Regions from separate parts of the Rhizobium sp. RSm-3 genome, predicted to be linked through region 1. Evidence: predicted binding sites of a transcription regulator. Region 1 holds the regulator's gene; each other region holds the start of a gene.

Region 1 (10,186 bases):
GTTGCCGCCCCGGATGCCGAGCGCGACGCGATCCGCAAGGAAGTCGAAGCCGGCAAGGCCATGTAATGATTTTGCCGGCGCGGCGCTGCAAAGCCCGCGCCGGCATTGCCTTAAATCCTGGCGCCGGCGTTTCCGGTGCAGGGTTGAATTCATTCCGCATGATTGGGCTTTTTGGGGCTATGGCCTGGGGACGTAACGAATGAGCACATCCGTCATACTTCTGTGCCTTGTGGTGATCGGCGCCGCCGCCTATCTGGTCGCGCGCAGCCGGGCCACGGCACTTGCCGGAGGCCGGTCCTCCGCATTGCATTCACGGCCGGCCTATTACGGCGCCTATGCGGCGATCTGGGCGGTTCTTCCCGCCCTCATCGTGCTTTGCGTCTGGCTCTCGGTCAGCCCCGGCATCATCCAATCCTCGGTGCGCAGCCACTTCCCTGAGGAGGTCAAGGCGCAAGCTGCAGTCGAGCAGGATCTGGGTTATTCCATGGTGGCGACGGTCGCCCGCGGTCTGACGATGCTGACCGCGGATGAAACCGCCGCGGTCGCCGGGGATCCGGCGGCTCTCCAGGCCAAGCTGAGCGAAAAGGGCGTGCCGCTTGCCGGCCAGCCGCTGCCTTACATGCTCGGCGCCGCCAAGACGCTCAACGCCATGAGCGCAACGAGCCGCCTCGCCATGACGGTGGTCGTCTTCATTCTCGCCGTTGCCGGCGCCTTCTATGCGCTGCGCGCCATCGCGCCGCGCTTCCGGGCCCGCAATCGGGTCGAGCGCGTCATGCTCTGGGGCCTGCTGCTCGCCTCGTCGATCGCCATCCTGACGACGATCGGCATCGTGTTCTCGATGCTGTCGGAAGCCGCGCGCTTCTTTGCCGCCGTTCCCGCCGCCGACTTCTTCTTCGGCACGGTCTGGGATCCGCGTTTTGCCGGCGCCGGCAGCTCGTCCTTCGGCCAGTTCGGCCTAATCCCGCTGCTGCTCGGCACGCTTTATATCGGCCTGGTCGCCATGCTGGTCGCCGTGCCGGTCGGCCTCTTCGCCGCCATCTACATGGCCGAATACGCCTCGCCGAAGCTGCGCGGGATCGCCAAGCCGCTGCTCGAAGTGCTGGCCGGCATTCCCACGATCGTCTACGGCTTCTTCGCGCTCGTCACCGTCGGCCCGTTCCTGCGCGATTTCTCCGCTCAGATCAGCGGCCTGCTCTCCGGCAACTACACCAACTTCATCCAGGCGCAGAGCGTCCTGACCGCCGGCATCGTCATGGGCATCATGCTGATCCCCTACGTCTCCTCGCTGTCGGACGACATCATCACCGCCGTGCCGCGGGCACTGCGTGACGGTTCGCTCGGTCTCGGCGCCACCCGCTCCGAAACCATCAAGAAGGTGGTTTTGCCGGCAGCACTTCCCGGCATCGTCGGCGCGCTGCTGATGACCGCCTCGCGCGCCATCGGCGAAACCATGATCGTCGTGCTGGCCGCCGGTGTCGCCGCCCGCATCCAGATCAATCCTTTCGAGCCGATGACGACGGTGACCGTCAAGATCGTCAATCAGCTGACCGGCGACCTCGAGTTCACCTCGCCGCAGACGCTGGTTGCTTTCGCTCTTGGCATCACGCTGTTCTGCATCACGCTTTGCCTCAACATCTATGCGCTCTACATCGTGCGCAAATACCGGGAGCAGTACGAATGACGGATATTGTTTCTCCCACATCAGGCGTCACCGTCTCCAAGGCGCCAGCGCGCCGCGATATCGGCATCAAGCGCCGCTACGCCGCCGAACGCCGGTTCCAGGCCTATGGCATCGCCGCCATCACCTTCGGTCTCGTCTTCCTGTTCATCCTGCTGTGGACGGTGATCGGCAAAGGCTACACCGCCTTCCAGCAGACGGCGATCACCCTGCCGATCGAATTTGCCGAGAAGACGATCGACCCCAGCAATAAGCGTGCGACCGACCCTTCGGTGCTGATTGCCGCCAATTATCCGGTTCTGCTGCGCGACGCGATCGTCAAGCAGCTGAATATCAACGCCTCGAGCAAGCCTGACGTGCGCGATGCAGCCGCCATGCTCTCCAAGGGCGCGCCGATCCAGCTGCGCGACATGGTCGTCGCCGACCCGACGATCATCGGCAAGACGGTCAATGTCACCGTGCTCGCCGACGCCAATGTCGACAGCGCCAACAAGGGCCAGATCGACCTTTCGGTCGATGAGAAGAACCGCAAGGTCAACGACAAGCAGGTTGGCTGGATGAACGAGCTGAAGGCGAGCGGCGCTCTGCACAAGCAGTTCAACACCGGCCTCTTCGTCAACGGCAATTCCAGCCGTCCTGAGGCTGCAGGCCTTGGCGTCGCCCTCATCGGCTCGCTCTACCTGATGCTGATCGTGCTGGCGCTCGCTCTGCCGATCGGCGTTGCCGCCTCGATCTATCTCGAGGAGTTTGCCCCGAAGAACCGGCTGACCGACCTGATCGAGGTCAATATCAACAACCTCGCCGCCGTCCCTTCGATCGTCTACGGTCTGCTCGGCCTATCCGTCTTCATCAACTTCGTCGGCATGCCGCGTTCGGCTTCGCTGGTCGGCGGCCTGGTGCTGACGCTGATGACCCTGCCGACGATCATCATCGCCACCCGTGCGGCGCTCCGCGCTGTGCCGCCGTCGATCCGCGCCGCAGCGCTTGGCCTCGGCGCTTCGAAGATGCAGATGGTGTTCCACCATGTTCTGCCGCTCGCCATGCCCGGCATCTTGACCGGCACGATCATCGGCCTGGCGCACGCGCTCGGCGAAACCGCGCCGCTGCTCCTGATCGGCATGGTCGCCTTCGTCGCCAACGCGCCGACGACACCGCTCGATCCCTCGACGGCCCTGCCGGTGCAGGTCTATATGTGGGCCAACGAGGCCGAACGGGCCTTCGTCGAGCGTACTTCGGGTGCCATCATCGTCCTGCTCCTGTTCCTGATCGTCATGAACATGGGCGCCATCCTCTTGCGTCGTCGCTTCGAGCGCCGCTGGTAAACGGAGTTACAGATCATGAACATGTTGACGGAAGCTGCAGTTGAAAAGGCGCTGGATCAGAAGATGAGCAACGTCCCGTATAAGATGATCGGCCAGGATGTCTCGGTTTACTACGGCGAGAAGCGGGCGCTTTTCGATGTGAACCTGAACATCCGCGAAAACACCGTAACCGCGCTGATCGGCCCGTCCGGCTGCGGCAAGTCGACCTTCCTGCGGAGCCTGAACCGCATGAACGACACGATCGACGGTTGCCGCGTCGCCGGCAAGATCACGCTGGACGGCGACGATATCTATGATCCCGATATCGACGTCGTCGAACTGCGCGCCCGCGTCGGCATGGTCTTCCAGAAGCCGAACCCGTTCCCGAAGACGATCTACGAAAACGTCTCCTACGGCCCGCGCATCCATGGCCTTGCCAAGTCGAAGGCCGATCTCGACCAGATCGTCGAGACCAGCCTGCAGCGCGCCGGCCTCTGGAACGAGGTCAAGGACCGCGTGCACGAATCCGGCACCGGCCTGTCGGGCGGTCAGCAGCAGCGTCTCTGCATTGCGCGCGCCGTCGCCGTCAGCCCTGAAGTCATCCTGATGGACGAGCCCTGCTCGGCGCTCGACCCGATCGCCACCGCCAAGGTCGAGGAGCTGATCCACGAACTGCGCGAGAACTACACGATCGTCATCGTCACCCACTCCATGCAGCAGGCCGCGCGCGTTTCGCAGCGCACCGCCATGTTCCACCTCGGCAATCTGGTCGAGGAGAACGACACCGACAAGATGTTCACCAATCCCGACGATCCGCGCACCCAGGACTACATCATGGGTCGCTTCGGCTGATTTTGGCGTCACCAAGCCTTCCCGTTATTCGAGGATAAAGCCCCATGGCATCGACACATATTTATTCTGCCTATGATGATGATCTGAAGTTCCTGTCCCGGCGGATTTCCGAAATGGGCGGCCTGGCCGAGCAGATGGTCGCCGAATCCGTCCGGGCGCTGGTCAACGGCGATACGGCGCTCGCCCAGAAGGTCATCTCCGACGACGTGATCCTCGATCACGCCGAGCGCGAAATCGGCGACAAGGCGATCGTCACCATCGCCCGCCGTCAGCCGATGGCCGCCGACCTGCGCGAAATCATGGGTTCGATCCGCATCGCCGCCGATCTCGAACGCGTCGGCGACCTCGGCAAGAACACCGCCAAGCGCGTCATCGCCGTGCAGAGCACCGGCGTTCCCCGCAAGCTCGCCCGCGGCCTCGAGCATCTCTCCGAGCTGGCGCTCGTCCAGCTCAAGGAAGTGCTCGACGTCTACACGACACGCGCCGCCGACAAGGCGAGTGCGATCCGCGAGCGCGACAACGAGATCGACGCGATGTACACCTCGCTGTTCCGGGAGCTCTTGACCTACATGATGGAAGATCCGCGCAACATCACCAGCTGCACGCATCTTCTCTTCTGCGCCAAGAACATCGAGCGCATCGGCGACCACGCCACCAACATTGCCGAGACAATCTATTACATGGCGACCGGCGCCCAGCCGGAAGGTGACCGTCCGAAGGACGACAGCGCCAACACCGTCGGCGCGGTCACGGAATAACCGCCTAAACCAGACGATTGCGTGCGCGCCCATGTGGGGCGCGCAAAGAGGTCGCAGCCGATTTTTGTGAATTTGCGCAGGATGCATTGCTTAAATCACCCCCGGTTTAAGGATCATGCGCGAGGAGACCGACACGCATGATCCCGAGAGTTGCAGTTGTTGAAGACGAGGAAGCCCTGAGCGTGCTTCTCCGCTACAATCTCGAAGCTGAGGGCTTCGAGGTCGATACCATCCTTCGTGGCGACGAGGCCGAAATCAGGCTTCAGGAGCGCACGCCCGACCTTCTCATCCTCGACTGGATGCTGCCCGGCGTCTCCGGCATCGAGCTTTGCCGGCGCCTGCGCATGCGGCCGGAAACCGAGCGCCTGCCGATCATCATGCTGACGGCGCGCGGCGAAGAGAGCGAACGTGTCCGCGGACTGTCGACCGGAGCCGACGATTACGTCGTCAAGCCCTTCTCGACCCCCGAGCTCGTTGCCCGCGTCAAGGCGATGCTGCGCCGTGCCCGCCCCGAGGTGCTGTCGACCGTGCTGAAATGCGGCGATATCGAACTCGACCGCGAAACCCACCGCGTCCACCGCAAGAGCCGCGAAGTCCGCCTCGGCCCCACCGAATTCCGCCTGCTGGAATTCCTGATGTCGTCGCCCGGCCGGGTCTTCTCCCGCTCGCAGCTCTTGGACGGCGTCTGGGGCCACGACATCTATGTCGACGAACGCACCGTCGACGTCCATGTCGGCCGCCTGCGCAAGGCGCTGAACTTCTCCAACATGCAAGACGTCATCCGTACCGTCCGCGGCGCCGGCTATTCAATGGAAGCCTGAGGGGTATCTGACAAAGTCGAGCAAGCTCCGCCCCTCACCCTAACCGACCGGGGTCGAGCCACGCGTCTCGACCCGTCCTTCGGACCCCCGTAAACGGGGCGAGGGGACGTGCCTCTGCGAGAGGTGGGTGAGGGCCGAGAGGTTGCGGCATATCCCCTTCGCCCCGCGCGCGGGGAGAAGGTGCCGGCAGGCGGAGGGGCAGCCACACCCAACGCACTCACAAAAAAACGGGCCTTGCAGCCCGTTTTTGCATCTCGATAATGCCTTACCCGCTCAGCTTGCCCGCGCCGCTGCCCGGCGGCGTTCGTTGATCGGCTGGTAGGCGAGTTTCTGGTGGTAGCTGCAATAGGGCGAATTGTCCGGGGACTCGCAGCCGCAGAAGTGGAAGTCGTCCTTCAGCGGATCGCCGACCGGCCATTTGCAGGTGCGTTCGGTCAGTTCCGTCAGGCCGAGGCGGCGCGAGATCGGCACGACCACGTTGCCCTTCGGCACGTATTCCATTTCCTCGACCGTTTCGATCTCGATCTCTTCCTTCAGCATCGTCGCGCCCTGCTGGCGGGTAACGGTGCGGGTGGCGATCCGGGAGGCGTAGTTCGGCGCGCGCGGCGCAGATGTATTGCGTTTCGGCGTCCGCGCCGTGGCGGCGGTGCCGCCGGCCTTGGCGCGGCCGGGAAGGCTCAGCCTGTGTACCTTGCCGATCACGGCGTTTCTGCTGACGCCGCCAAGTTGTGCCGCGATCTGGCTGGCGCTCAGTCCTTCGGCCCAAAGCTTCTTGAGTTTCTCGACCCGCTCGTCTGTCCAGTTCATGCCCTGTCTCCACCTTTCGCGTTGGTGATGGCAGAATCCCTCACCGTTGTCCCGGAAGCCTCCGAAACAAGAAACGCCTGATCAATTTTGGTGACTAGTTCCGCCGCATGCAGTCTAGTAATTGAACTTTAACCTAGTGTGAGCCTGACTCCGTGACAAGAGTCGCATGAATCCGGATGAATCGAATTCGGAGTTTTCCCCAACTTGCTGCCCCGGCGTGTCATTTCTGCAATATTGCCTGTTGAAGGTCGAAAACACCGCTGTACAAGCTTGCTGCATGCGCTAAGGGCGCAGTTTTGTTGACATTGCAGCGCGAAAAGGAAATAGTACCGCTGGCCGCCGCAAGGCGGCATTTTTGATTTTTCGGGCCTGGTTTTCTTAGCCGGAGTCCGTTGCTAGATAACGCTGATCGGGAGACCCGCGCCATGGCCGAAGCCGCGCCGCTTTATGACACCTATTCTCGTGCCCCGCTGCGGTTCGAGCGAGGCGAGGGCGTATGGCTGATCACCGAAGGCGGCGAGCGTTATCTCGATTTCGGCGCCGGCGTCGCCGTCACCTCGGTCGGACACAGCAACCCGCATGTGGTCGGCGCCTTGAAGGAGCAGGCCGACAAGGTCTGGCACCTCTCCAACATCTATGAAATCCCCGGCCAGGAGCGCCTGGCCAAGCGGCTGACGGACGCGACCTTCGCTGACAAGGTGTTCTTCACCAATTCGGGCGCCGAGGCGCTTGAATGCGCGATCAAGACGGCGCGCCGCTACCAGTTTTCCAAGGGCCATCCCGAGCGCTTCCATGTCATCACCTTCGAAGGCGCCTTCCATGGGCGCACGCTGGCGACCATCGCCGCCGGCGGCCAGGAGAAATATCTCGAAGGTTTCGGCCCAAAGGCGCCGGGTTTCGATCAGGTGGCTTTCGGCGATATCGAAGCGGTCCGCGCCGCCATCACCGATGCGACGGCGGCCATCCTCATCGAGCCGGTGCAGGGCGAGGGCGGTGTGCGCCCCGCCACCCCCGAATTCATGAGGGCGCTGCGCCAGATCTGCGACGAAAACGGCCTGCTGCTGATCCTCGACGAGGTCCAGACCGGCGTCGGCCGCACCGGCAAGCTCTTTGCCCATGAGTGGTCGGGCGTGACGCCCGATATCATGGCGGTCGCCAAGGGCATCGGCGGCGGTTTCCCGCTCGGCGCCTGCCTGGCCACCGCAGAGGCCGCCTCCGGCATGCAGGCCGGCACGCACGGCTCGACCTATGGCGGCAATCCGCTCGCCATGGCCGTCGGTGGCGCCGTGCTCGACATCATCCTCGCCGAAGGCTTCCTCCAGCAGGTGCGCGACGTCGCACTCGTTTTCCGCCAGGGCCTCGCCTCGCTGAAGGATCGTTATCCCGATGTGATCGAGGATATCCGAGGCGAGGGGCTGCTGCTCGGCGTCAAGGCCGCTATTCCCTCGGCTGAACTGCTGCAGGCGATCCGCGCCGCGCATCTGCTCGGCGTGCCCGCCGGCGACAACGTCATCCGCCTTCTCCCGCCCCTCGTCGTCACCGCCGAGGAAGCCCGCGAGGGCCTTGCCCGCATCGAACGCGCCGCCGAGAGCATCCGCGCCTCCAAGGTCAAGAAGACGGCTTGAAAGGATTGTGCCTGCGGGCGCACGACAGGTAAGAACATGGCTCCTAAACATTTCCTCGATCTTTCGGCCGTCACCTCAGCCGACCTCAGAACCATCATGAACGATGCGCTCGCCCGCAAGCAGGCCTTCAAGGCCGGCAAGGGCGACAAGCCGCTCGCCGGCAAGATGCTGGCGATGATCTTCGAGAAACCGTCGACGCGCACCCGCGTCTCCTTCGATGTCGGCATGCGCCAGCTCGGCGGTGAAACGCTGTTTCTATCCGGCACCGAGATGCAGCTCGGCCGCGCCGAGACGATCGGCGACACCGCCAAGGTGCTGTCGCGTTATGTCGATGCGATCATGATCCGCACCACCGAGCATTCCAGGCTCAAGGAGCTTGCCGAACATGCCACCGTGCCGGTGATCAATGCGCTGACGGATGATACCCATCCCTGCCAGATCATGGCCGATATTATGACCTTCGAAGAGCATCGCGGCCCGATCAAGGGCAAGACCATCGCCTGGACCGGCGACGGCAACAATGTGCTGCATTCGCTGGTCGAGGGTGCTGCGCGTTTCGGCTATCGCATGAACATGGCCGTACCCCTTGGTTCGGAGCCCAAGGATCACTATCTGAACTGGGCCCGCAATGAGGGCGCCGAAATCATGCTCTGCCATGATGCCGACCGAGCGGTCGAAGGCGTCGATTGCGTGGTGACCGATACCTGGGTCTCCATGAATCAGGAACATCGGGCCCGGGGTCACAACGTCTTCCAGCCTTACCAGGTCAACGCGGCCTTGATGGCGAAGGCCGGCAGCGATGCATTGTTCATGCATTGCCTGCCCGCGCATCGCGGCGAGGAAGTGACGGACGAGGTGATCGACGGCCCGCAATCCGTGGTCTTCGATGAGGCGGAAAACCGTCTTCATGCGCAGAAGTCGATTCTTGCTTGGTGCCTGGGCGCGATCTGAACCATAATCGGACGCCGCGTGTGAAAAACGCGCGGCCGCGCGAGCGAAGGGCACCCTGTCCTTTCGCTTGAAAACTAGGAGTGAATCCATGGCAGAAGCTGCAGCCGCCCTCGGCCAGTTCGATTTCGCCGGCGATGACCATGTCGTCCCCTTTCAGGTGGAGGGTCTGGATGTGCGCGGCCGCGCCGTCCAGCTCGGCCCGATGCTCGATGCGATCCTCGAGCGCCATCATTACCCCGCCCCCGTCGCCCGGCTGCTCGCCGAAGTCGTGGTGCTGACGGTGCTGCTCGGCACATCGCTGAAGTTCGACGGCAAGTTCACGGTGCAGACCAAGGGCGATGGCCCGGTCGATCTTCTCGTCGCCGATTTCTCGACGCCGGAAAATGTCCGCGCCTATGCCCGTTTCGATCAGGCGCTGCTCAACAAGGCCGTTGAAGCTGGCGAAACCGAACCGGAGCAGTTGCTCGGCCGTGGCGTGCTCGCCTTCACCATCGACCAGGGCAAGTTCGGCCAGCCCTATCAGGGCATCGTCGCGCTGGACGGCACCTCGCTGGAGGAGATCGCCGGCGTCTATTTCCGCCAGTCGGAGCAGATCCCGACGCGCGTGCGCCTGGCCGCGGCCGAACTGCTCGACCGCGACGAGGCGGGCAAGCCGCGCCATCGCTGGCGGGCCGGCGGCCTTGTCGCCCAGTTCCTGCCGGAGGCGCCGGAGCGCATGCGCCAGCCCGATCTGCATGGAGGCGACGGCGACACCGGCAGCCGCCCGCATGGCGAGGACGATGCCTGGACCGAAGCGCGCTCGCTGGTCGAAACCATAGATGCCGACGAGTTGACCGACCCCCAGGTCGGCACCGAGCGGCTGCTGTTCCGCCTGTTCCACGAGCGCGGTGTTCGCGTCTACGAACCGCGCGCGGTCTTCGACCGCTGCAGCTGTTCGCGCGACAAGATCAAGGGCGTGCTGAAAGGCTTCACCGCCGAGGAGATCGAGGCCAGCCAGGAAGACGGCGAGATCGCCGTCACCTGCGAATTCTGCTCGACCACCTACCGCTTCGAGCCGGTCGAACTTCAGCCGGCTGAGTAGGCTCGGTTGAGCACGTTTAATGCATGTCGCCCGGAAGTGTGCAGCGGTTCCGGGATGACGACATGCATCAAAACAAAGAGCTTTAGAACCGATACAAAAGATTGGCGATGATGCAGCACGGTGACTCGACTTTTGGTAGTCACTGTGCCCCTATTATCCCAGCTGGTTCTTGGGGGATGGGGCCTCAATGCGTCTTTTGTATTTTGTACTCGCATTCATGGCTGCGATGCCACGAATTGTCTTGGCTGACGACGAAACAATCAAATGGAAAGAGGTTGGCGGCTGGACTGTGGCTGTCGATCCGACCTTAGG
Region 2 (10,186 bases), on a different contig from region 1:
ACTCGTCGCTGAACCGGTCTATGCGCAGCTTGAATACAGCAACTCGGCGGCAGCGGATTTGGCGATCAAGCTAATGCCGGCGACAGCCGAGACGCTGATCGACAACGATCACGGGATGCTTCGGTCGATCGCGGAGGTGCGGGACCTGATCTGCAGGGGGATAAAGTGGCAAACGAATTCGGTCTAGGAATGCCGGCATGAGCTTGACGGACGTCACTTCCATTGACCTTGACGCGGCTATCCTTGATTTACTTAAGCGAGATGTCTTCGAGAGAATAGGGCCGCTCCAGGGGTAGCTTGCTTTGCGCCACGTCCAACTTCCCTTGGAGAACAAGCGCATGAATGTCGCGGGCCTCCGAGGTGATGTCGGTAATGTGTTTGATCCATTGCCCAACATAGAGCGCCACTGCCTGCTCACCCAAGCCAATTTGAACGGCGCGATGCGTTTGTGGCTGAAGCTGCAAGTCCCTCTCGGGATCCCACTGGACGCGCACAGGTGTCGCCTCTTTGAAGCGCAGCCATTCGTCCTTGCTCATCGATTCATCGGGGTGGCTCGGGCAGCTATGCCTCAAGGCCCATTCAAAGCCCTCCCGCGAAATATCGATCGCCAAAATGCGGGCCTGTCCGGCATCCTTCAGGCCCCATCCCGCGCGATACATCATCCATAGGAATGACGGCTTGATCCAGGTCATGCGCTCCATCTTGAAGGGCGGTGAAACGAATGTGCCGTGACGCAGGGCAGCATCGGCGATCTGGTCGCTATAGGCCTGGTATACGCGAATTGTCTGTTCGTCGTAGACGGCTCGAATTTGACGCTCAGGAATAAGGTTCATTGGTTTCATTCAACATGGTCTGCGGTTCAGGGAAGGTGACCTGCGACCGAATTTTCATCCGTGGCGATCAGCGCCTCGGCCGTGTGATTACGCCAGATGGCGAGGTTTAAGCAACCGGCGGAAATTCGAAGCTTCCATCTTGCACGGAGTTGATAAAGATAACCGCTGGACGCTGCTTCGTTGCGTAAGTGGTAATGGGTTTTAAGAATGGTTGAACCGCCCCGGCTTTGCCGGAGACCGTTTGGTTTAAGTTAAGCGGCCCATGCTGGTGCGTCCAGCATGGCGTAGTTTCGTTCCTCGGCCTCGACTGGCGGAATGTTTCCGATAGGCTCCAGAAGGCGATGTTTGTTGAACCAGTCGACCCATTCGAGCGTGGCGACTCCACGGCTTCGAAGTTACGCCACGGCCCTCGCCGGTGGATGACCTCGGCCTTGTAAAGACCGTTGATCGTTTCGGCGAGCCTGAGAGGCGGAGCTTCAAGATCGAAAAAACGAAGAGAAGAAAAGGAATCAAGATAAAAAAGGTGGGAATGATGATAGACACAACGAAAGCGAGAACAACACAAATGGCGGAACCTGGGGCCAAAAATCAAGACAGGTATGGTCTCTCATCCCATTCAACGGCATCGTTGCTTGACTTGATAAAGGATGAAAAGATCGCCGACGAGGACTTAAAATTTGATGCTCACCTACACTTGTTCAGAAGGTGGCAGGATGGCCAAGATTTGGACTTCCTTGTTGGGTTCTTGATTTCTCCAATTACTGAGGAACGATTGAAGGGCGCTTACTATCTCGGTGAATCGGTGCCCAAAAACGAGGTCGTGAGGGATGCCGCAATCGAGCTTGCCGATGACCCCCTCGGCTATTGCCGACGGATATTCGTCCAATACGTTTTAATTTCGAATCTTTATGATGACGTCGTTGCTGTTCGCTTGGCAAGCGGCCTATACGATTTCGACATCCACGTTCGAATTGAAACAATAAATTGGGCAGCCTACACGAACGACAAAAGATTCGACCATTTTTCCAAATTGGTTTTGTCGGGGGCGGGCGCCAGAAAGTCCAAACCCTGGCGGGCCTTCGACCTCAAGCGCGGTGCGAGAGGGCTGGAAATTGCACGACGCATAAGAGACGGCGAGGTCATCGAGAAAATTGCGGAGGACACGCCGGGCGAGGATAGCTTCACCTTCGACTACCTGAAGAATTTTGAGGGCCGGTTATCGCGCTATCGAGAAAAACGCAAGGCACACCCGTTGCACTAGGATCCGTTGAGATTCATCGTGAGTTTATGACTGCTGCGCTCGCCTCCGGTTGCAGATCTGCATCCGTCAGCGTCCCCAGAAAGGCGACGATGTCGTCGATATCGGGGTCGGTCAGCGCCGGTGCGTCGCCCGGTTTCCGGCCGAAGGGCGGGTCCTGGTTGAGGTTGTCCCAATAGGCCTGCGGTAGGTCGTCATACCTGCGGATCGTGCCGTCGGCATTTTTCGGATACCAGCGGCCGGGATCGCTGTCGCGGCTGGCATAGAAGGAGACGACGTCGCGCAGCGTGTGGAAATAGCCGTTGTGGAAGAAACTCTTCTTCAGCGCGACATTGCGTAGCGTCGGCGTGCGGAACAGGCCACAATATTCGCTGTGTCCGGCAAGGTCGGTACGCTGAGGGCCGCAGAGGCCGAGATCGTGATAGTTGGGGTCGCTGTTGGCCGGGATCGCCATGTTGCGCGGGGCGGCAAGGCCGAGGAAACCGAAATCGGAAAATTGCGGCGGCTCGCCGTCATTGGCGGGTTCGCTCAGATGGCAGCTCGAACAGTTGCCCTTTGCGGGATCCTCGAACAGCTGGCGGCCGTGCAATTCCTGTGCGCTCAGCGTCGCCTTGCCGGCGAGAAAGGCGTCGTAGCGGCTGGAATAGGGATAGAAGTCCGAGCCGCTCTGCTCGAAGGTGGCGAGCGCCTCGGCGGCGGCGTCGAAGGTATCTTCAGGATTGTCGAATACCGTTTCGCCGAAGGCCGCCTTGATGGCGTCGGCATAGGGCGCCTTGCGCAGCTTGGCCGCGACTTCGGCCGCATCCTTGTTGCCCATTTCGAAGGGCGAGAGCAGCGGGATCTTCGCCTGGTCGGCGCCGTGGTCGACCCGGCCGTCCCAGGTCAGACCGCCGGTCGGGCCGTTGTCGACGCTTTCGTCGCCCTCGTCCTCGGAATCATAATAATGCTCGCTGAAGGACGGCACCGCCTGCAGATAACGCAGCGTCGGCACGGCGCGCAGGCCCGGCTGGTGCATATGCTTGCCGCCCATCTCGACCGGTTTGGCCGAGGCCGGGCCGAAGGCGTGGAGGGGATCATGGCAGGAGGCGCAGGCCTGCAGCCCCGAGGCCGATAGCGACGGATCTGAGAATATCTTGCGGCCGAGCGTGGTCAGCGTTTCGGCCCGAGCGAAGGCCTCGGCGCGCGACATCGGGCCGGGATGCACGCCGAGGGCGACCGCCGCGCTGCTTTGCCGCAGGGGCAGAATGACCAGACAGAGCGCCGCCGCACCGATTCCGGCCGCCAGACTGGAGCGCGTCAGCCAGGTGATTTTCGTCGTCATGATAAGGATTCCAATAGCTTGGGACTGCCACCCATCATGATCGAACCTCGCTGCAACAATTTGATGACGGCCTTCTGCTGCGACCTCACGGCAAGCCAGACGTCACAAAGTTGATAGATGGCGGGAATAGCGTCGGTGCGCCCCCGAGCGTTTCCCGCTCCCTCTAGCCAACGCTCCCAGCCATGAGGTTATCCCGTGAAAAGACTGAAACTCCTCAACGCCCTCTGTCTCGCCGGATCGGCGATGGTGCCGCTCGCGATAGTGACGGCAGCCGATGCCGCGCCCGCCGGTTACGACAAGATCGACAACATCGTCGTCATCTATGCCGAAAACCGCAGCTTCGATAATCTCTACGGCGGCTTTCCCGGCGCCGATGGTCTTTCCAATGTCAGCGCCGAGCAGGCGCGCCAGCTCGACCGCAATGGCCAGCCGCTCGCAGAACTGCCGCCGGCCTGGGGCGGCCTGACCGCCAAGGGTGTCACGCCTGCCATCACCGAGGCGCAGTCGGCCCATCTTGCCAATGCCAGCTTCGCGATCGACGATCCCGAGGGTTTTGCGCAGGCGCCGTCGGTCATCACCCGCGATCTCTGGCACCGCTTTTACCAGGAGCAGATGCAGATCGACGGCGGCAAGAACGACAAGTTCGTCGCCTGGGCCGATTCCGGCAGCCTGGTCATGGGCCATTATGACGGCTCCATCCTGCCGATGTGGCAGGTGGCGAAGAAATACGTCCTTGCCGACAACTTCTTCCAAGGCGCCTTCGGCGGCTCTTTCCTCAATCACTTCGCGCTGGTCTGCGCCTGTGCGCCCTATTACCCGGATGCCGACAAGAGCCCGGCCAAGCCGGTGATCGCCAAGGTCGATGCTGACGGCACTTCCTTGACCGTGGCGGAGAACGCCCCGAAATCGGCGCTGGAAGGCGCCCCGAAATTCGTTTCCGACGGCACGCTGACGCCCGATTTCTACGCCGTCAACACCATGCAGCCGCCCTATCAGCCAAGCGCCAATCCGCCGGCCAAGGATGGCGATCCGGCCCTGGCCGACCCTGCCGCGGCGACGACGCTGCCGCCGCAGCATGCGGTGACCATCGGCGACCTGCTGTCGCTAAAAGGCGTCAGCTGGGCGTGGTACAGCGGTGCCTGGCAGGCGGCGCTGGACGGCAAGAATGCGACGCCGGTGCCGAACTTCCAGTTCCACCACCAGCCCTTCAACTATTTCGCCAATTTCGCGCCCGGCACGCCGGCGCGCGCCGAACATCTCAGGGATGGCGGCCTCGCCGGCGAAGCCTTCCTTGGAGATATCGACGCAGGCAAGCTGCCGGCGGTTTCCTTCTACAAGCCGCAGGGCAACCTCAACGAACATGGCGGTTATGCCGATGTTGCAAGCGGCGACCAGCATCTTGCCGATATCGTCTCGCACCTCGAGAAGAGCCCGCAATGGGGCCATATGCTCGTCATCGTCACCTATGACGAGAATGGCGGCTTCTGGGATCACGTCGCGCCGCCGAAGGCCGATCGCTGGGGCCCGGGCAACCGTATCCCGGCCTTCATCATCTCGCCCTTCGCCAAGGGCGGCAGCGTCGATCACACCCAGTACGACACGACCTCGATCATCCGCCTGATCACCGCCCGCTACGATCTGCCTGTTTTGGCCGGCATCGTCGCCCGCGACGAGGCGCTACGCAACAACGGCCAGCCGCCGATGGGCGACCTGACCGCCTCGCTCGACCTGACGCATTGACACTTGCGGACGGCCTTGGCGCTGACCGGGGCCGCCCCTTTCCCGTGCATGGCGTCACCGGCGCAGCAGCGGTCGCAAGGCGGCCTGGGTTTCCTTCAGCAATGGCAGATAGCGCGCCTTCATCTCTGCGGCCGGGACGAGGGCGGCCGGGGCGCCGATATTGATCGCCGCGACGGTTTCGCCGCGGTCGTTTTCAACAGGCACGGCGATCGAGCAGAGGCCGATCTCCAGCTCCTGGTCGATGATGGCATAACCCTCGACGCGCACGTGGCGGAATTCGGCGATCAGCTCGTCCGGATCGGTCTTGGTGCTCGGAGTATTTTGCTTCAGCTCGCTGCGGGCGAGGATGGCGCGTGCCTCGCTTTCGGGGAGCGCCGCAAGCAGCACGCGGCCCATCGAGGCGCAATAGGCGGGCAGGCGGCTGCCGGGGGTGAGATTGATCGACATGACGCGGCGCTGTGAGGCCCGCGCGATATAGACGATGTCGGTGCCGTCGAGCACCGAGGCCGAGGCGCTCTGGCCGGCCTTTTCCGAGAGATGATCGAGATGCGGCTGCAACAGCGCCGGCAGCGGCGTCGCTGAGAGATAGGCATGGCCGAGCCGCAGGATTTTCGGCGTCAGCGTGAAGAATTTGCCGTCATAATCGGCGTAGCCGAGCTCGGCGAGCGTCAGCAGCGAGCGGCGCACCGTGGCGCGGTCGAGCTCCGTCAGCTTCGAAGCCTCGGCGATCGACAGCCGCTGCCGCGTCTCGCCGAAGGCTTCGATGACTTTCAGGCCGCGGGCAAAGCCGCTGACGAAATCTGATTCGCGCATGTGTTCCAATCTCCATCGAGCCTGGCGTTATGTGCGATATATGAACAAATGTCAAATAACGCACAAATTATCTTGCAGAATGCCCCTGCTGCGCTTTATCTCTGAGCAAGAGGACGGGACAGGCAGGTGTCTGGCCGGATCTACCCAAGGAGAAATCCGCATGGATAAGACAGTCGGGAGCACGGCGGAGGCCGTCTCCGAGATCGGCGACGGCGCGACCGTGATGATCGGTGGTTTCGGCGGTTCGGGCGCGCCGATCGAGCTCATTCATGCCTTGATCGACAAGGGCAGCAAGAACCTCACCGTGATCAACAACAATGCCGGCAACGGCCGCATCGGCATCGCGGCGATGATCGATGCCGGCATGGTCAGGAAGATGATCTGCTCGTTTCCGCGCTCGTCGGATCCGCGCGCTTTCACGGATAAATATCTCGCCGGCGAAATCGAACTCGAACTGGTGCCGCAGGGAACGTTGGCCGAGCGCATCCGCGCCGGCGGGGCCGGCATTCCGGCCTTCTACACGCCGACGGGTTATGGCACGGAACTCGCCGAGGGCAAGGTCATCGCCGAATTCGACGGCCGCCATTACGTGCAGGAACGCTGGCTGAAGGCCGATTTCTCCATCGTCAAAGCACAGATCGGCGATATCAATGGCAACCTCACCTACAACAAGGCCGGCCGCAACTTCAATCCGCTGATGTGCATGGCGGCGGCGAAGACCATCGTCCAGGTCTCCTCGATCGTGCCGGCCGGCGGCATCGATCCCGAGCATGTGGTGACCCCCGGCATCTTCGTCGACCGCGTCGTTGCCGTTCCCCATCCGCAGCAGGAAGAAGAGCTCATTCGAGCCGGAGTGGCCTACGTATGACCGTCGATACCAGAGAAGACATCAAGCTTACCAATGCGCAGATCGCCTGGCGCGCCGCCCAGGACATCGCCGACGGCGCCTATGTGAATCTCGGCATCGGCTTTCCCGAAATGGTCGCCCGCTATCAGCCGCCCGGCCGTGAAGCGATTTTTCACACCGAAAACGGCATCCTGAATTTCGGCGAGCCGCCGGCCGAAGGCGAGGAGGATTGGGATCTGATCAATGCCGGCAAGAAGGCGGTGACACTGAAGCCGGGGGCTGCCTTCTTCCATCACGCCGACAGCTTCGCCATGGTGCGCGGCGGCCATCTCGATGTCGCGATCCTCGGCGCCTACCAGGTCGCCCAAAGCGGCGATCTCGCCAACTGGCGGGTCGGCAGCAAGGGCGTGCCGGCCGTCGGCGGCGCCATGGACCTGGTGCACGGCGCCAAGCAGGTCTGCGTCATCACCGAGCATGTCACCAAGACGGGCGAGCCGAAGCTGGTGGAAAAATGCACCTTCCCGCTGACCGGTGTCGCCTGCATCACCCGCGTCTATACCAGCCATGCCGTCATCGACATCGTCGACGGACGCTTCGTCCTGCGGGAGAAGCTGGCCGCCATGTCGCTCGAGGAATTGCAGGCGATGACCGGCGCGCCGCTGCATGTCGACGGGCCGGTTGCTGACCTCGTCGTCCCAAAACTCTGAGGAAAAGCCATGACCGAAGCCTTTATCTGCGACTATATCAGGACGCCGATCGGCCGCTTCGCCGGCTCGCTCGCCCCGGTGCGGGCCGATGATCTCGGCGCCATCCCGCTGAAGGCGCTGATGCAGCGCAACAGCGGCGTCGACTGGGAGGCCGTTGACGATGTGATCTTTGGCTGCGCCAACCAGGCAGGCGAAGACAACCGCAATGTGGCGCGCATGTCGGCGCTCTTGGCCGGCCTGCCGATCGCTGTCCCGGGTACGACGATCAACCGGCTCTGCGGCTCCGGCATGGATGCGGTGATCACGGCGGCGCGTGCCATCCGCGCCGGCGAGGCCGAGTTGATGATCGCAGGCGGCGTCGAAAGCATGTCGCGCGCGCCCTTCGTCATGCCGAAGGCCGAGACGGCCTTTTCGCGGGCCGCCGAAATCCACGACACGACGATCGGCTGGCGCTTCGTCAATCCTGTGATGAAGAAGCAGTATGGCGTCGATTCCATGCCGGAGACCGGCGAGAACGTCGCCGAGGATTATCAGGTCAGCCGCGCCGACCAGGATGCCTTTGCGGTGCGCAGCCAGGCGAAGGCGGCGGCCGCCCAGGCAAGCGGACGGCTTGCGAAAGAGATTGTCGCGGTCACAATCCCGCAGCGCAAGGGCGATCCCGTCATCGTCGACAAGGACGAGCATCCGCGGGCGACGACAATCGAGACGCTGGCGAAACTCGCGACCCCTTTCAAGAGGGAAGGCGGCACGGTGACCGCCGGCAATGCCTCCGGCGTCAATGACGGGGCGGCGGCGCTGGTTATCGCTTCGGAAGCGGCGGCGCGAAAATACGGTCTGACGCCGATCGCCCGTATCCTCGGCGGCGCCTCCGCCGCCGTTCCGCCACGCGTGATGGGCGTCGGGCCGATCCCGGCCTCGCGCAAGCTGATGACCCGGCTCGGCATGAGCCAGGAACAGTTCGACGTGATCGAACTCAACGAGGCCTTCGCCAGCCAGGGGCTGGCGGTGCTGCGCGCGCTCGGCATTGCCGACGACGATCAGCGGGTGAACCGCAATGGCGGCGCGATCGCGCTCGGTCATCCGCTTGGCATGTCGGGCGCCCGGATCACCGGCACGGCGGCGCTCGAGCTCCGGGAGACCGGCGGGAAATATTCGCTGTCGACCATGTGCATCGGCGTCGGGCAGGGCATTGCGATCGCGCTCGAACGGGTCTGAGAGCGTTGCGCCCGGTGCCCGGCTTCTGTAGAAATCGGGCATGCTGATCCGACCCGCGGAAAACGACGATCGAGATACCATCTGGAGGATCATCGGCCCGACGATCCGCGCCGGCGAGACCTATGCGCTCGACCGCGATCTCTCGCAAGTCGATGCGCTCGCCTATTGGATGGGGCCGGACCGCGAGACCTTCGTCGCCGAAGAGGATGGCGTCATTCTCGGCACCTATTACATCAAGGCCAATCAGGCCGGCGGCGGCCGGCATGTCTGCAATTGCGGCTACATGACCGATCCCGCAGCAAGCGGCCGCGGCGTCGCCCGCCGGATGCACAAACATTCGCTGGATCATGCCCGCGCCAGGGGCTTCCGCGCCATGCAGTTCAATTTCGTCGTCAGCAGCAACCGCCGCGCCGTCGAGCTCTGGCAATCGCTCGGCTTCGACATCGTCGGCCGTCTCCCCGGCGTCTTCCTTCATCCCACTGAGGGTTATGTCGACGCATTGGTGATGTTTCGGACTCTGTAGGACTGCCCGGCGAAAAAAGATGGAAGGGCGCTGTCGAAATCGCCGCGGTTCGAACGTCTTATGATCGCGAGGCGCGGATTGCGGCAGAGGAGCCGCAGGCGTCGCGATCACTTCTGTCGACAGGGAGGTTATGAAGCCATGGGTGTTTCCTATCGTTGGGTCATTGTCGCCTTGGGCGCATTGATGTCGTGCGTGGCAATCGGTGCAATGTTCTCGCTGGCGATTTTCCAGGAACCGATCGCCACCGCCACCGGCTGGTCGCATGTCGGCATCGCCAGCGCGATGACGCTGAATTTCATCGTCATGGGCTTCGGTGGTTTCCTCTGGGGGGCGGCCAGCGACCGATTTGGCCCGCGCGTCGTCGTGCTGATTGGCTCCGTGCTGCTCGGCCTGGCGCTGGTTCTCGCGAGCCGCGCCGAGACGCTGTTACAGTTCCAGCTGACCTACGGCATCCTCGTTGGCCTTGCCGCCAGTACCTTCTTTGCGCCGATGATCGCGGCGACGACCGCCTGGTTCGACGAAAACCGTGGACTTGCCGTTTCGCTGGTTTCGGCCGGCATGGGAGTGGCGCCGATGACGATCTCGCCTTTCGCGCGCTGGCTGATCTCGGCCTATGAATGGCGGCCGGCGATGCTGATCATCGGCATTGCAACTTGGGTGCTGCTGGTGCCGGCCGCCCTCTTGGTCAGGCAGCGCGCGTCTGCCGAGACCGCCGATGCCGGCACCGAGTTTGCCGCGGAGGGCGCCCGGCCACAGCTGTCGAAAGTCTTCCGGTCGCCGCAATTCATCGTGCTCGGCCTGACCTTCTTTGCCTGCTGTGCGGCTCATTCCGGCCCGATCTTCCACATGGTCAACTATGCGACGATCTGTGGCGTCGCGCCGATGGCCGCCGTCAGCATCTACAGCGTCGAGGGTCTGGCGGGCCTCGG
Region 3 (10,186 bases), 400 kb from region 1:
AGGTGGTCGCCCTGATAGACGCTGTCGAGTATTTTCGCCGGCAGGGCGTTCGCCGCCACGCCGATGCCGCCGGCCGCCAGAGAAATGCGCTCGGGGCGAACGGAAATGTGGACGCGGCTTCCGACGGTGAGGGAATTACTGCCAGGCACGATCACATGCCGTCCGTCGGCGATCTCGACCGAAGTGCCGGCCGTGCCCGCCACCCTGACCGTTCCTTCTATCAGATTGGTTTCGCCGATGAATTCGGCGACGACACGTGTCTGCGGTCGGTCGTAAATATCACGCGGCGAACCGATCTGCTCGATGTTGCCGTGGTTGAAGACCGCAATCCGGTCCGACATGGTCAGTGCCTCGGATTGATCATGGGTCACGAACACCACGGTCAGTTCCAGCCGCTTGTGAAGGGCGCGGATATCGAGTTGCATCTGTTCGCGCAACTGTTTGTCCAGTGCCCCAAGCGGCTCGTCCATCAGCACGACCGCCGGCTCGAATACCAGGGAGCGGGCAAGCGCCACCCGCTGCTGCTGACCGCCGGAAAGCTGGGCAGGCTTCCGGCTGCTCATGGCCGACAGTTGCACCATATCGAGGGCGCGTTTCACGCGCTCGTCGATCTCGCTGCGTCCGACACCGCGCATCCTCAGAGGAAAGGCGATGTTGTCGGCGATCGACATATGCGGAAAGAGCGCATAATTCTGGAAAACGACGCCCATCTCGCGCCGATGCGGAGGCAGGTGGTCGATGCGGCGGCCGTCGAGAAAAATGCCGCCGGCGGTCGGGTTTTCGAAACCCGCCAGCATCATCAGCAAAGTCGTCTTACCCGAACCCGACGGTCCCAGAAGGCTGACGAACTCGCCCCTCTCGATGTCGAGCGACAGGTCATTGACGACCTGGTGCAGGCCAAAGGATTTTGAGATTCTTTCAAAGCGTATGCGCGGCGCAGCCATGATGGCCCTCCGTTCGGATTGTCGGCTCCCGGGGAGCGAAGTGACGAAGACGTGCGGAAGCCCCCACGGGTCGATCGGCAGAAGCGATCCCACGGGGGCGATATTCCGTCGGTTATTGTGCCAGCCAGGCGTCGAATCTTTTGGTCAGCGCTTCCGAATTGTCGATCCAGAAATCCGTATCAAGGCTGACTGCCTCCTGCATGTTGGCTTGGGTGGTGGGCAGGTCGGCCAGTTGTTCCGCCGGCAAGCTCTTGCCGGCTTCCTTGTTCGGGAGACCGTAGGCAATATATTGCGGCAGTTTTGCCTGGTTTTCCGGTTTGCTGGCGAAGGCGATGAAGTCAAAGGCAGCATCCTTGTTTTCGGCGCCCTTCAGAACGACCCAGCTATCCACGGCATAGATGCTGCCCGGCCAGACAACTTTGAACTGCCGGCCCTCGGAACGGTTGATGCCGGTGATGCGGCCATTATAGGCACTGGTCATGGCCACTTCGCCGGAAGCAAGCAGTTGCAGCGGCTGCGCGCCCGAGGTCCACCAGACAAGGTGCGGTTTCAACGCGTCAAGCTTGGCGAAGGCGCGGTCGATGCCCTCAGGCGTCGCCAGGACGTCGTAAACCTTGTCCGCCGGCACGCCGTCGGCCATCAGCGCGAATTCGAGCGTGTATTTCGGTCCCTTGCGCAGGGCGCGCTTGCCGGGAAATTTCTTCACGTCCCAGAAATCGGCCCAGGATTTGGGGCCATCGGCAATCTTGGCACCGTCATAGGCGATGGCGGTCGACCAGACGATGGCGCCGACGCCGCAATCACTCACCGCGGAAGGCAGAAACGCATCCTTGCCCCCAAGCTTGTTCCAATCCACCTTCTCAAAAAGCCCGTCGGCGCAGCCGAGCGAGAGCTCATCGGCTTCGACCTCCACGGCATCCCAGGACGGATTGCCTGCCTTGACCTTTGCCTGAAGGACGCCGATGCCGCCGTCCCAGCCTTCGTCGAGCAGAGGCTTGCCGGTCACCTTGGAGAACGGCTTGAAATAGATCTCTCGCTGCGCATCCTGAAAGTTCCCGCCCCAGGACGCGATGGTCAGATCCCGGGCCACGCCCGGTCCCGCGGCGAGCGCCAGCGACAGCAGGCCGAGAGCCGCAATCGTCGAAGTGTTTTTGAATGTCATTCGCTTCCCCTGTTTGTTGAGCGTCCGTCTGACGCCGGTTGACAGCCATGATCTGTGGGGATCGTTGGCAATCGCGGCCGCTCGCAAGGGATGGGCAAAGCCGGCGTCTGCGGACTTTGCCGTGGTGTCATCTCCGAGGTGGAGCGGCGTGTTGCGGGCAATGCTGGCGAATGTCCTGCGGGGCGGAAAGGCGCTTTTTGTTGACCGCGGTGGACACATGGATGCACCGCTCCCGATCAGTCTCCTCCGGCAAGTGGTCGCGCCGCCGGCAAATTTGATGTTTTCGCTTGCGAAGGGCGGAAAACGCGATTGCCAGTCACCAGATGTGTGGTGCATTCTATGCACCACCGTGCACCACTCTTCGTTACGCCAAAAATTGCCCATTCCATGGCATATGAAGATGTAGACGGCATTCCGATTTTGGTTTGGCAGAACCAATATCCGTTCTGGGAGACAGGATTGCGCAGAGGGAAATCATCGGCAGATGAACAGGAAGGTGTTCCGAAACGCGGACGTTTGCCGCCGCTTTCCATGGTGCGTGCCTTCGAGGCGGTCAGTCGCCTGGGATCGATGCGGAGAGCTGCCGACGATCTCAATCTCAGTCACACCGTCATATCCCGCCACGTCCGCAATCTCGAAGCCTGGTTTGGCACGCGGCTTGTCGATGCCGGCCCGCGCGGCATCAGGCTGACGGCGGAAGGCAGAGTTTTTGCCGAGACAGTCGGGGCGGCTTTCGACCTCATTGCCAAATCCACGGCGGAACTGCGTCCGGCAGTCAACCGCACGGTCTTGCGCATCTGGTGCGTGCCCGGTTTCGCCACACGGTGGCTGACGCCGCGTTTCAATCAGCTCCAGCTTGCCTTGCCCGGCATCGATTTCGTCATGCGCGCGACCGATCTCGAGCCGGATTTCACCCGTTATGAGGCCGATGTCGACATCCGCTATTCCGAGGAGCCAAGGGGGAATGTCCGCTGGATCCTGCTGGAAAGGCCTCGTATGTTCCCGGTCACCAGCCCCGAATGGATCAGCCGAAACGCGCCGATACGGACCCTTGACGATCTGGTGCGACAGCCGCTGATCCACGAGGAAAGCCGCGATCAGTGGCGGCAATGGTTTCGCAAGGCTGGCTTCGAGCATGAAGTGACATTGAACGGTCCTCGGCTGTGGTCAGCCAATCTGACCGTCGACGCGGCGGTGGCCGGTCAAGGAATAGCGCTGGCGACTCGTCTGATCGCCGCCGACGACTTGCGCGCCGGGCGGCTCGTCGAATTGCTCGAAACCGATGTCCGGCTTGGCGGCTATTATTTGGTCGGACCCCGGGAGCGTTGGAATGAGGTGACGTCGGCGCGTTTCCGGGCATGGCTGCAACAGTCGATCACTGAAACGACGGGAGGTCACGCCGCTCATGAAAGCGCTAATCCACGGCAATAGACGATAGGCATGCCAATCGCAGCGTCTCGCCGACGAACTGGGTCTTGCCGCCAGTGTAGAAATCCCAATCATCGCCTGCTTCCGCAGCCAGCCGACGTTTCAGATTGGCATAGGCCGCGACCCTTTCGGAGTGATCCCGAAGATAGTCGCGAAACAGGATGCGCTCCTGATGGGCGCGATTATTGGGTCCGCAGAGATAGAGCTTGAAGCCATAAGCTTCGTGATCGCGGGTGAAGGCCCAGCGTTTCTCTCCCCTATCGCCGTGGAAGACAAAATCGGCAGCGCGCACCATTTCGATCGCCATCGGCAGAATGTCATCAGAGATCGTGACGACATCGAGGTCGATCTTCGGCTTGGCCGCCAGGCCAGGCACCGACGTACTGCCGATATGGTCGATGGACAGCACGAGATTGCCGAGCAGCATGGAGATTTCGGCGCTGATTTCAGCAAAGAGCCGCGGCCAGGAAGGATCGTAGTCGACCACTTTGATGGCGCGCATGCCCTTCCTCGCAATTGCTGTCAATGCACTTCGGCGAGCAGCCCGTCGAGGATCGTGACCATCTTCTGCTTGGCCTCTTCGAGCGAGCCGCTATTGTCGAGCTCCGCCACGTCGTAGTCGCCGCGCACCGTCAGCGGCCCGCGGGCAAGTCTGGCCATGATATCCTCATGCGTCTCGCGCCCGCGCGCCTCCAGCCGGCTGGCGAGCACTTCCGGGCGAGCGGTGACGTTGATCACCTTGAGCCGCGGGAAAGCCGCCTGGAAACGGTGAAGCGCCGAGCGGGAACCGTTGGCGACGACGACATGGCCGCGCGACAACGCCACCGAGACCTCGGCCGGAATACCGTATTTCAAGCCATGGGCCTCCCACCAGACGGCGAAGGAGCCCGACTGCTCCATGGCGGCAAACCCTTGGAGGGAGACGGAAAGATGGTCTTCACCCCCGGCGTCGCGGTGGCGGGTGATGACGCGGCGGGTGAAGTGAACGTCGGCGCGGCCGGCGAAATGCCGCGCGGCAAGGTTCATCAGCGTGTCCTTGCCGGCGCCGCTCGGCCCGACGACGACGACCATGATGCCGCGCTCGGCTCCGGCTCCAGGATGGGGTTCGTACGGGCTCATGCGACACGGCGTCCTTGACGCCAGACGGAGCGTGTCACCGGCACGCCATGCGAACGGTGGACGCGGACGAGATCGGCGCGCAGCCCGGTGGCGATCCGGCCGCGATCATCGAGGCTGACGGTGCGCGCCGGCGTCGACGTCACCATGGCGATCGCCTTCGGCAGGGTGATGCTCTCGACCTCGTCGGCGAGGATGAAGGGCGCATGCAGCAGGCTGAGCGGCACGTAATCGGAGGACAGCACGTCGAGCACGCCCATCTCGGCGAGGTCGCGGGCGGCGATATTGCCGGAATGGGACTTGCCGCGCACGATGTTCGGCGCGCCCATCAGCACGCTCATGCCATGTTCGTGCGAGGCGCGGGCGGCATCGAAGCTGGTCGGGAATTCGGCAAGCCGCACGCCGTTGTCGATCGCCTCGTCGACATGCGAGAGCGTCGCATCGTCATGGCTTGCGACGGTGATGCCGCGCTCGGCGCAGACCTTGGCGATGGCGTTGCGATGCGGCGTCGAGTTGCGCGCCGATTCTGCCTGACGCTTGGCGACGAAACGGGCGAAGGCCTCGTCGCTCAGGCCACGCTTCTTCTGATAGTAGAAGATATATTGATCCATCGTCTGGAATTGACGCTGGCCGGGCGCATGATCCATCAGCGAGACCAGCCGCACATGCCGGTCCTTTTCGAAATCGGCGAAATGTTCGAGCACATTGTCGGCCGAAACCTCGCAGCGCAGGTGGAGGAGATGCTCGGCGCGCAGCCGGCCTTCCTTCTCCGCCGACTGGATGGCGTCGGCCATCTCGCGCATCTCGCCATGTTCGAAGCCGCCGTCCTCGTCAGCCCCCATGCGCAGGCAGTCGAACACCGTGGTGATGCCGGAGGTGACGATCTGGGCGTCATGCGCCTGGACTGCGGCCGTCTTGTTCCAGCGGATGCCGGGACGCGGCTGATAATGGCCTTCGAGGTGATCGGTATGCAGCTCGACGAGGCCGGGAATGACATAGTCGCCTTCGAAATCTTCGCCGGCTACCGAGTTGCCTTCGGAAATATCGGCGATCTTGCCGTCGCGAATGACAATCGAGCCCGCGAGGATGTCATCCTCGAGAACGATGCGGGCGTTGGAAAACACGGTCTCTCTGCTCATCTCGTCGGGTCTTTCAGCTTTTGGCGCCGGAAAGCGGCAACCAGGAATGAACTTTGAACGGGGCGCCGCGAGTCTCCTCGGTGAAGACGGCAAGGCCGGAAATCGAAAGCGGCCGGCCGGTGAAATCGGCAAAACGCTCGGTCAGAATGGCTTTCATCACCGCGGCGCGTGTCTCGGGCACCTGGCCGGTGAGCGTCATGTGGAAGCCGAAATCCTCCATGACATAAGGATAACCCCAGCGCTGCAGATTGGCGCGCTGGCTGTCGCTGAGCTTCTCCGGGTTGCGCCGCGCCATATCGGCCTCGGTAAGCGCTGCGCGGAACGGTTCGAAGGACTTTACCACCTTCGAGGCGAAATCCTGAAGAGGTTGATGAAGAGAACCGGGAACGAGGGCAAAAAAACGGCCGAGCTGACCGAGCACGAGCTCGGGAATCTCGAAGGCTTCAGTGCGCGCGGCAAACTCCTCGACGACAGCCATGAGATCCTTCTCGGTGACGGTGGCGGCGAGCGAAAACGGCGCCTTGATCGTCGCGTGAAAGCCGTAGCGGCGCGGGTCGGCGGTCAGCTCGAACTGCTCTGCGGCACCGAGCTGCGCATCATCAGGCGCAGCATAGGTCTTGCCGGCAAAGGCATCGCGGCCGAGCCAGAGCGAGGCCGCGCCGGTCAGGGGATCATCCTTCGGCGGCGAGAAATAGAGAGCGTAGCGCAAGGCTTTTATCCTGGGGATCGTCGAAACGGGAGCGCAATGTGCAGTGATTTGGCGGCGAACCGCAAGCAGGTTCCCGGCTAAAAGATTTCCGTGACAGAATGATGATGGCGGCAGCGCCGCCACGGCCTTTCCAGCGGATGGATCAGTGGGCTTTCGTGCCCATCAGCCGGTGGCGCAGCGCGTTCGAGGCGGCGTCGAAAATGAAGACGACGATCAGGATGAGGATGACCATATAGGCGACGTTTTCCCAGTTGGCGTTGGTGCGCATCGCCTCCCAGAGTTTGAGGCCGATGCCGCCCGCGCCGACGGCGCCGATGATGGTGGCACCACGCACATTCGATTCCCACTGGTAGAGCGTCTGGCTGACGATGACGGGAACGATCTGCGGCATAATGCCGTAACGATGGACGAGCACGGTCTGAGCGCCGGTCGATTGGATGCCTTCCCGTGGCTTGTTGTCGATATTCTCCAGCCCTTCGGAATAGAGCTTGCCGAGCGTGCCGGTCTCGGTGAGGAAGATTGCGCCGCTGCCCGCCAGCGGGCCGGGGCCGAAAGCGCGGGTCAGGAACAGCGCCCAGATCAGCATGTCGACCGAACGCAGGAAATCGAAGAAGCGCTTGAGGATCTGATTGAGCAGCCGGTTCGGCGTGATGTTGCGCGCCGCCAGGAAGGCGAGCGGGAAAGCGGCAAGCGACCCCAGCAGCGTTCCGAGGAATGCCATGACGATCGTCTGGAAAAGCTTGGTCCAGACGTCGCCATGCTGCCATTCGCTGTTGTTCCAGATGTCGTCGAAGGCGAGCGACAGGTTGGACTGGTCGGGCTTGATGCGCGGTCCGGAGACGATGAGGCTGACGACCTCGCCAGCCGGCTTGTCGAAGAAGGAGGATTGCGTGTCGAAGATGAAATTCGCCCAGCCGATGAAACGCTTGCGGATTTTCACCCGGTCGACGGAGATGCTGACATTGCCGGCAAAGCCGAGATCGGCAAGCACATTGTCGTCATAGACGGTCATCCAGCCGGGCACCGGCCCGACCACCTCAAGCGCACCGCTCGTGACCTTGACGGGGACGCTGATGCCATGCGCGGTGACGATCGTCCGGCTCTTCGACACGGTGACGGTGCGGCTGACGCCGCTGATCGAAACGGTGATGCTGCCATCGGGATTGTCGACCAGCCAGTCCGGATGCGGATTGTCGCCGAGCGGCGAGAAACGCGGATAACGCACCTCGATCGAGCCGTCGTCCTGGATGCGGAATTCCGGCTGAACGTCATAGCTCACCCATTGGCTGAGATAGATGCCGACGCGCTCCCAATGGGCTTCGGCGAAAAGCTTGGGCAGGTCGAAGAACCAGACGGCATAGAGGCTGTAGAGCAGCGTCGCGATCAGGATCATCAGCCCGCCGAAACGCTGGCGGAACGACCGGTGGAAATATTCCGGATAGCGCGCTTCGATTTCGTTCATGCGGTTTGCGTCGATCACCGTCATGGCAGCCTCAATGTTGCAGGAGGAAGGCGTGCTCGCCGACGAGGCGGCGGCGCAGCCATGCGGAGAACTGGTCGACGGCGACGATCGTCACGAACAGCAGTAGAACGAGCGCCATCGTCTTGGCGCCGAAGCCGCGCGAGATCGACAGCTTCAGCTCCTCGCCGATGCCGCCGCCGCCGACGGCGCCGATGATGGTCGAGGCGCGCACGTTGATCTCGAGCCGCAGCAGCGCATAGGAGGTGAAATTCGGCAGCACTTGCGGCAGCGCCGCGAAGCGAACGCGCTCCCACCAGTTAGCGCCGACCGCTTTCATGCCCTCATGCGGCTTCATGTCGATATTCTCGGCCACCTCGTAGAAGAGTTTGCCGAGCGCGCCTGTTGTGTGCAGGGTGATGGCGATGATGGCGGCGACCGGCCCGATCGACAGGATTGCCGAAAACAGGCCGGCAATGACGATCTCGGGGAAGGCGCGCAGAAATTCCATCAGGCGCTTGGTGAAGATGCGCAGCGGCCAGGAACGCGTCAGGTTGCGCGCGGCAAAGAAGCTCAACGGAACGGCAAAGACGAAGGCGATGAGCGTCGAAAGCAGCGCCACGTTGATGGTGACGATCATCAGCTCGAAATATTCGGGAATGTAGAAGGCGCCCGAGATATAGACACGGCCCTTGTCGAAGTTGAATTCCTCGCCGCCCTTGTCGTTGACGCTCGCTATGTCGAACAGCGCGCGCCAGACGTCGTTCCAGTCCTTGGGAATGAGCCAGCTCAGGAAGTCGAAAAGATGCGGCAGGCGGTCGAAGAAATGGCCGGCATTGCTCTCGTCGGCGAAGCGGACGGAACTTGCGAAAGCCGCGATGAGGATCACCAGGCCGAGCACGGTGTAGAAACGGCGCCTGGCGACCATCCGTTCCCAGGCGGTGCGGATCTCCCTGGTGCTCTGCATGTGTGGCTGTATCTCGGCAACAGTCATGGACGCCTCGCCCGTTACGAAGAAAGGGCGGCCGTTTCCGGCCGCCCTGCATTCAGAAGACCGATCAGCCGCCGATGGCAGCCTTACGGACTTCGACGACGGTGTTGTAGAACTCGTGCTTCACAGGGGCGTAACCCTTGTAGTCGCCGCCTTCAATAGCGGCGAAGCACTTGTGATCCTTCTCCGGCAGCGCCGTGAAGAAGGCTGCGAGCTTCGTCTGCCAGTCCTCACCGAGAGCGTTGCGAACGACGAGCGGGCCGTTCGGGATCAGCGGCGAGCGCCAGACTTCAACCAGCTTGTTCGGATCGACGGCGCCCTTGTCGACTTCCTTGCGGAAGGTGCCGGAGGTGTAGCCGTCCTTGAAATCGCCGATGCCGGACGAGTCGTCGACGGCAATGTCGACTTTGCCGTCATAGGCGGCGAGAAGGTTGTTCTCGTGGCCGCCATTGAACTGCGTCGAGGCGAAGAACTTGTCGTTCGGCATGCCCGTGTCCTTCGGGATCTGCGTCAGGGGCACGAGATAGCCGGAGGTGGAATCCGGATCGGCGTAGCCGAGTTTCTTGCCCTTGGCGTCCTTGATGGTCTTGATGCCGGAAGACTTCAGTGCCAGGCCGATCGAGTGATAGCCGGTCGAGCCGTCCTTCTGCTGCGTCGTCAGGATCGGCGTAACCGCCTTCGGATCCTTGATGTAGACGGCCGCATAACCGGAAGCGCCAAGTTCGGCAAAGTCGAGCGTACCGCCGAGCAGGCCCTGGATAACGCCGTCATAATCGGCGGCCGGGAACAGCGATACCTTCTCGAAACCGAATTCCTGCTTCAGATGGTCGGCAAGGCAGGCATAGTTGCGCAGGCGGTCGGTTTCGTTTTCGCCGCCGAGGATGCCGATGCGGAATTCCTTGAGATCAGCTGCATGGGCGGCGCCGGCGAGCGCGAAGAGCGCCGTTGCCGCAAAGAGTGCTTTCTTCAACATATGTCTCTCCTATTGACCGGTGCCCCCGGTCTTCCGTTACGAAGAAGTGTGCCCTTGACGCGGGCTTTCGATCGCGGCCGCCTCGCTCAGAGACCGGCCAGCGCCAGCGGCTGGGTGCCGGCGGATTGATTGTCTGCCCGCTCGGGAGCGGGATTGATCGATGTCGAGGTCATCGTTTCGTCGATGCCGGCGCCATCCTTGCCCGTCCCGTAGATTGCCCTCACCGCCTCAGCGGTCAGCTCCGAGGGCTTGCCGTCGAAGACGA

What was found. The regulator PhoB, encoded in region 1, activates phosphate uptake and scavenging genes when phosphate is short. The targets are predictions, from matches to a motif close to TGTCATNNANCTGTCAT.
Region 2: the regulator PhoB is predicted to act here: its motif matches at 3,465-3,481, upstream of BBJ66_RS17695 (acid phosphatase).
Region 3: the regulator PhoB is predicted to act here: its motif matches at 6,589-6,605, upstream of BBJ66_RS00695 (DUF1045 domain-containing protein).

What each region holds. Positions count from the first base shown of each region.
Region 1 covers NZ_MAWZ01000001.1:552,107-562,292, forward strand. The annotation lists gene BBJ66_RS02705 (substrate-binding domain-containing protein) at 1-66, shown strand, start outside; gene pstC (phosphate ABC transporter permease subunit PstC) at 200-1,681, shown strand; gene pstA (phosphate ABC transporter permease PstA) at 1,678-3,000, shown strand; gene pstB (phosphate ABC transporter ATP-binding protein PstB) at 3,016-3,831, shown strand; gene phoU (phosphate signaling complex protein PhoU) at 3,876-4,589, shown strand; gene phoB (phosphate regulon transcriptional regulator PhoB) at 4,727-5,410, shown strand; gene BBJ66_RS02735 (GcrA family cell cycle regulator) at 5,684-6,217, opposite strand; gene BBJ66_RS02740 (aspartate aminotransferase family protein) at 6,643-7,842, shown strand; gene argF (ornithine carbamoyltransferase) at 7,879-8,793, shown strand; gene BBJ66_RS02750 (Hsp33 family molecular chaperone) at 8,882-9,874, shown strand; gene BBJ66_RS02755 (hypothetical protein) at 10,062-10,186, shown strand, end outside.
Region 2 covers NZ_MAWZ01000019.1:590-10,775, reverse strand. The annotation lists gene BBJ66_RS17715 (hypothetical protein) at 1-187, shown strand, start outside; gene BBJ66_RS17710 (DUF4291 domain-containing protein) at 249-833, opposite strand; partial or broken gene BBJ66_RS33265 (IS3 family transposase) at 1,085-1,293, opposite strand; gene BBJ66_RS34995 (hypothetical protein) at 1,249-2,094, shown strand; gene BBJ66_RS17700 (cytochrome-c peroxidase) at 2,108-3,412, opposite strand; gene BBJ66_RS17695 (acid phosphatase) at 3,608-5,152, shown strand; gene BBJ66_RS17690 (IclR family transcriptional regulator) at 5,207-5,965, opposite strand; gene BBJ66_RS17685 (3-oxoacid CoA-transferase subunit A) at 6,126-6,833, shown strand; gene BBJ66_RS17680 (CoA transferase subunit B) at 6,830-7,519, shown strand; gene pcaF (3-oxoadipyl-CoA thiolase) at 7,529-8,734, shown strand; gene BBJ66_RS17670 (GNAT family N-acetyltransferase) at 8,775-9,257, shown strand; gene BBJ66_RS17665 (MFS transporter) at 9,396-10,186, shown strand, end outside.
Region 3 covers NZ_MAWZ01000001.1:151,845-162,030, forward strand. The annotation lists gene BBJ66_RS00665 (ABC transporter ATP-binding protein) at 1-944, opposite strand, end outside; gene BBJ66_RS00670 (ABC transporter substrate-binding protein) at 1,057-2,106, opposite strand; gene BBJ66_RS00675 (LysR substrate-binding domain-containing protein) at 2,566-3,537, shown strand; gene BBJ66_RS00680 (GrpB family protein) at 3,521-4,036, opposite strand; gene phnN (phosphonate metabolism protein/1,5-bisphosphokinase (PRPP-forming) PhnN) at 4,057-4,653, opposite strand; gene BBJ66_RS00690 (alpha-D-ribose 1-methylphosphonate 5-triphosphate diphosphatase) at 4,650-5,789, opposite strand; gene BBJ66_RS00695 (DUF1045 domain-containing protein) at 5,803-6,498, opposite strand; gene phnE (phosphonate ABC transporter, permease protein PhnE) at 6,641-7,984, opposite strand; gene phnE (phosphonate ABC transporter, permease protein PhnE) at 7,992-8,951, opposite strand; gene phnD (phosphonate ABC transporter substrate-binding protein) at 9,016-9,921, opposite strand; gene phnC (phosphonate ABC transporter ATP-binding protein) at 10,008-10,186, opposite strand, start outside.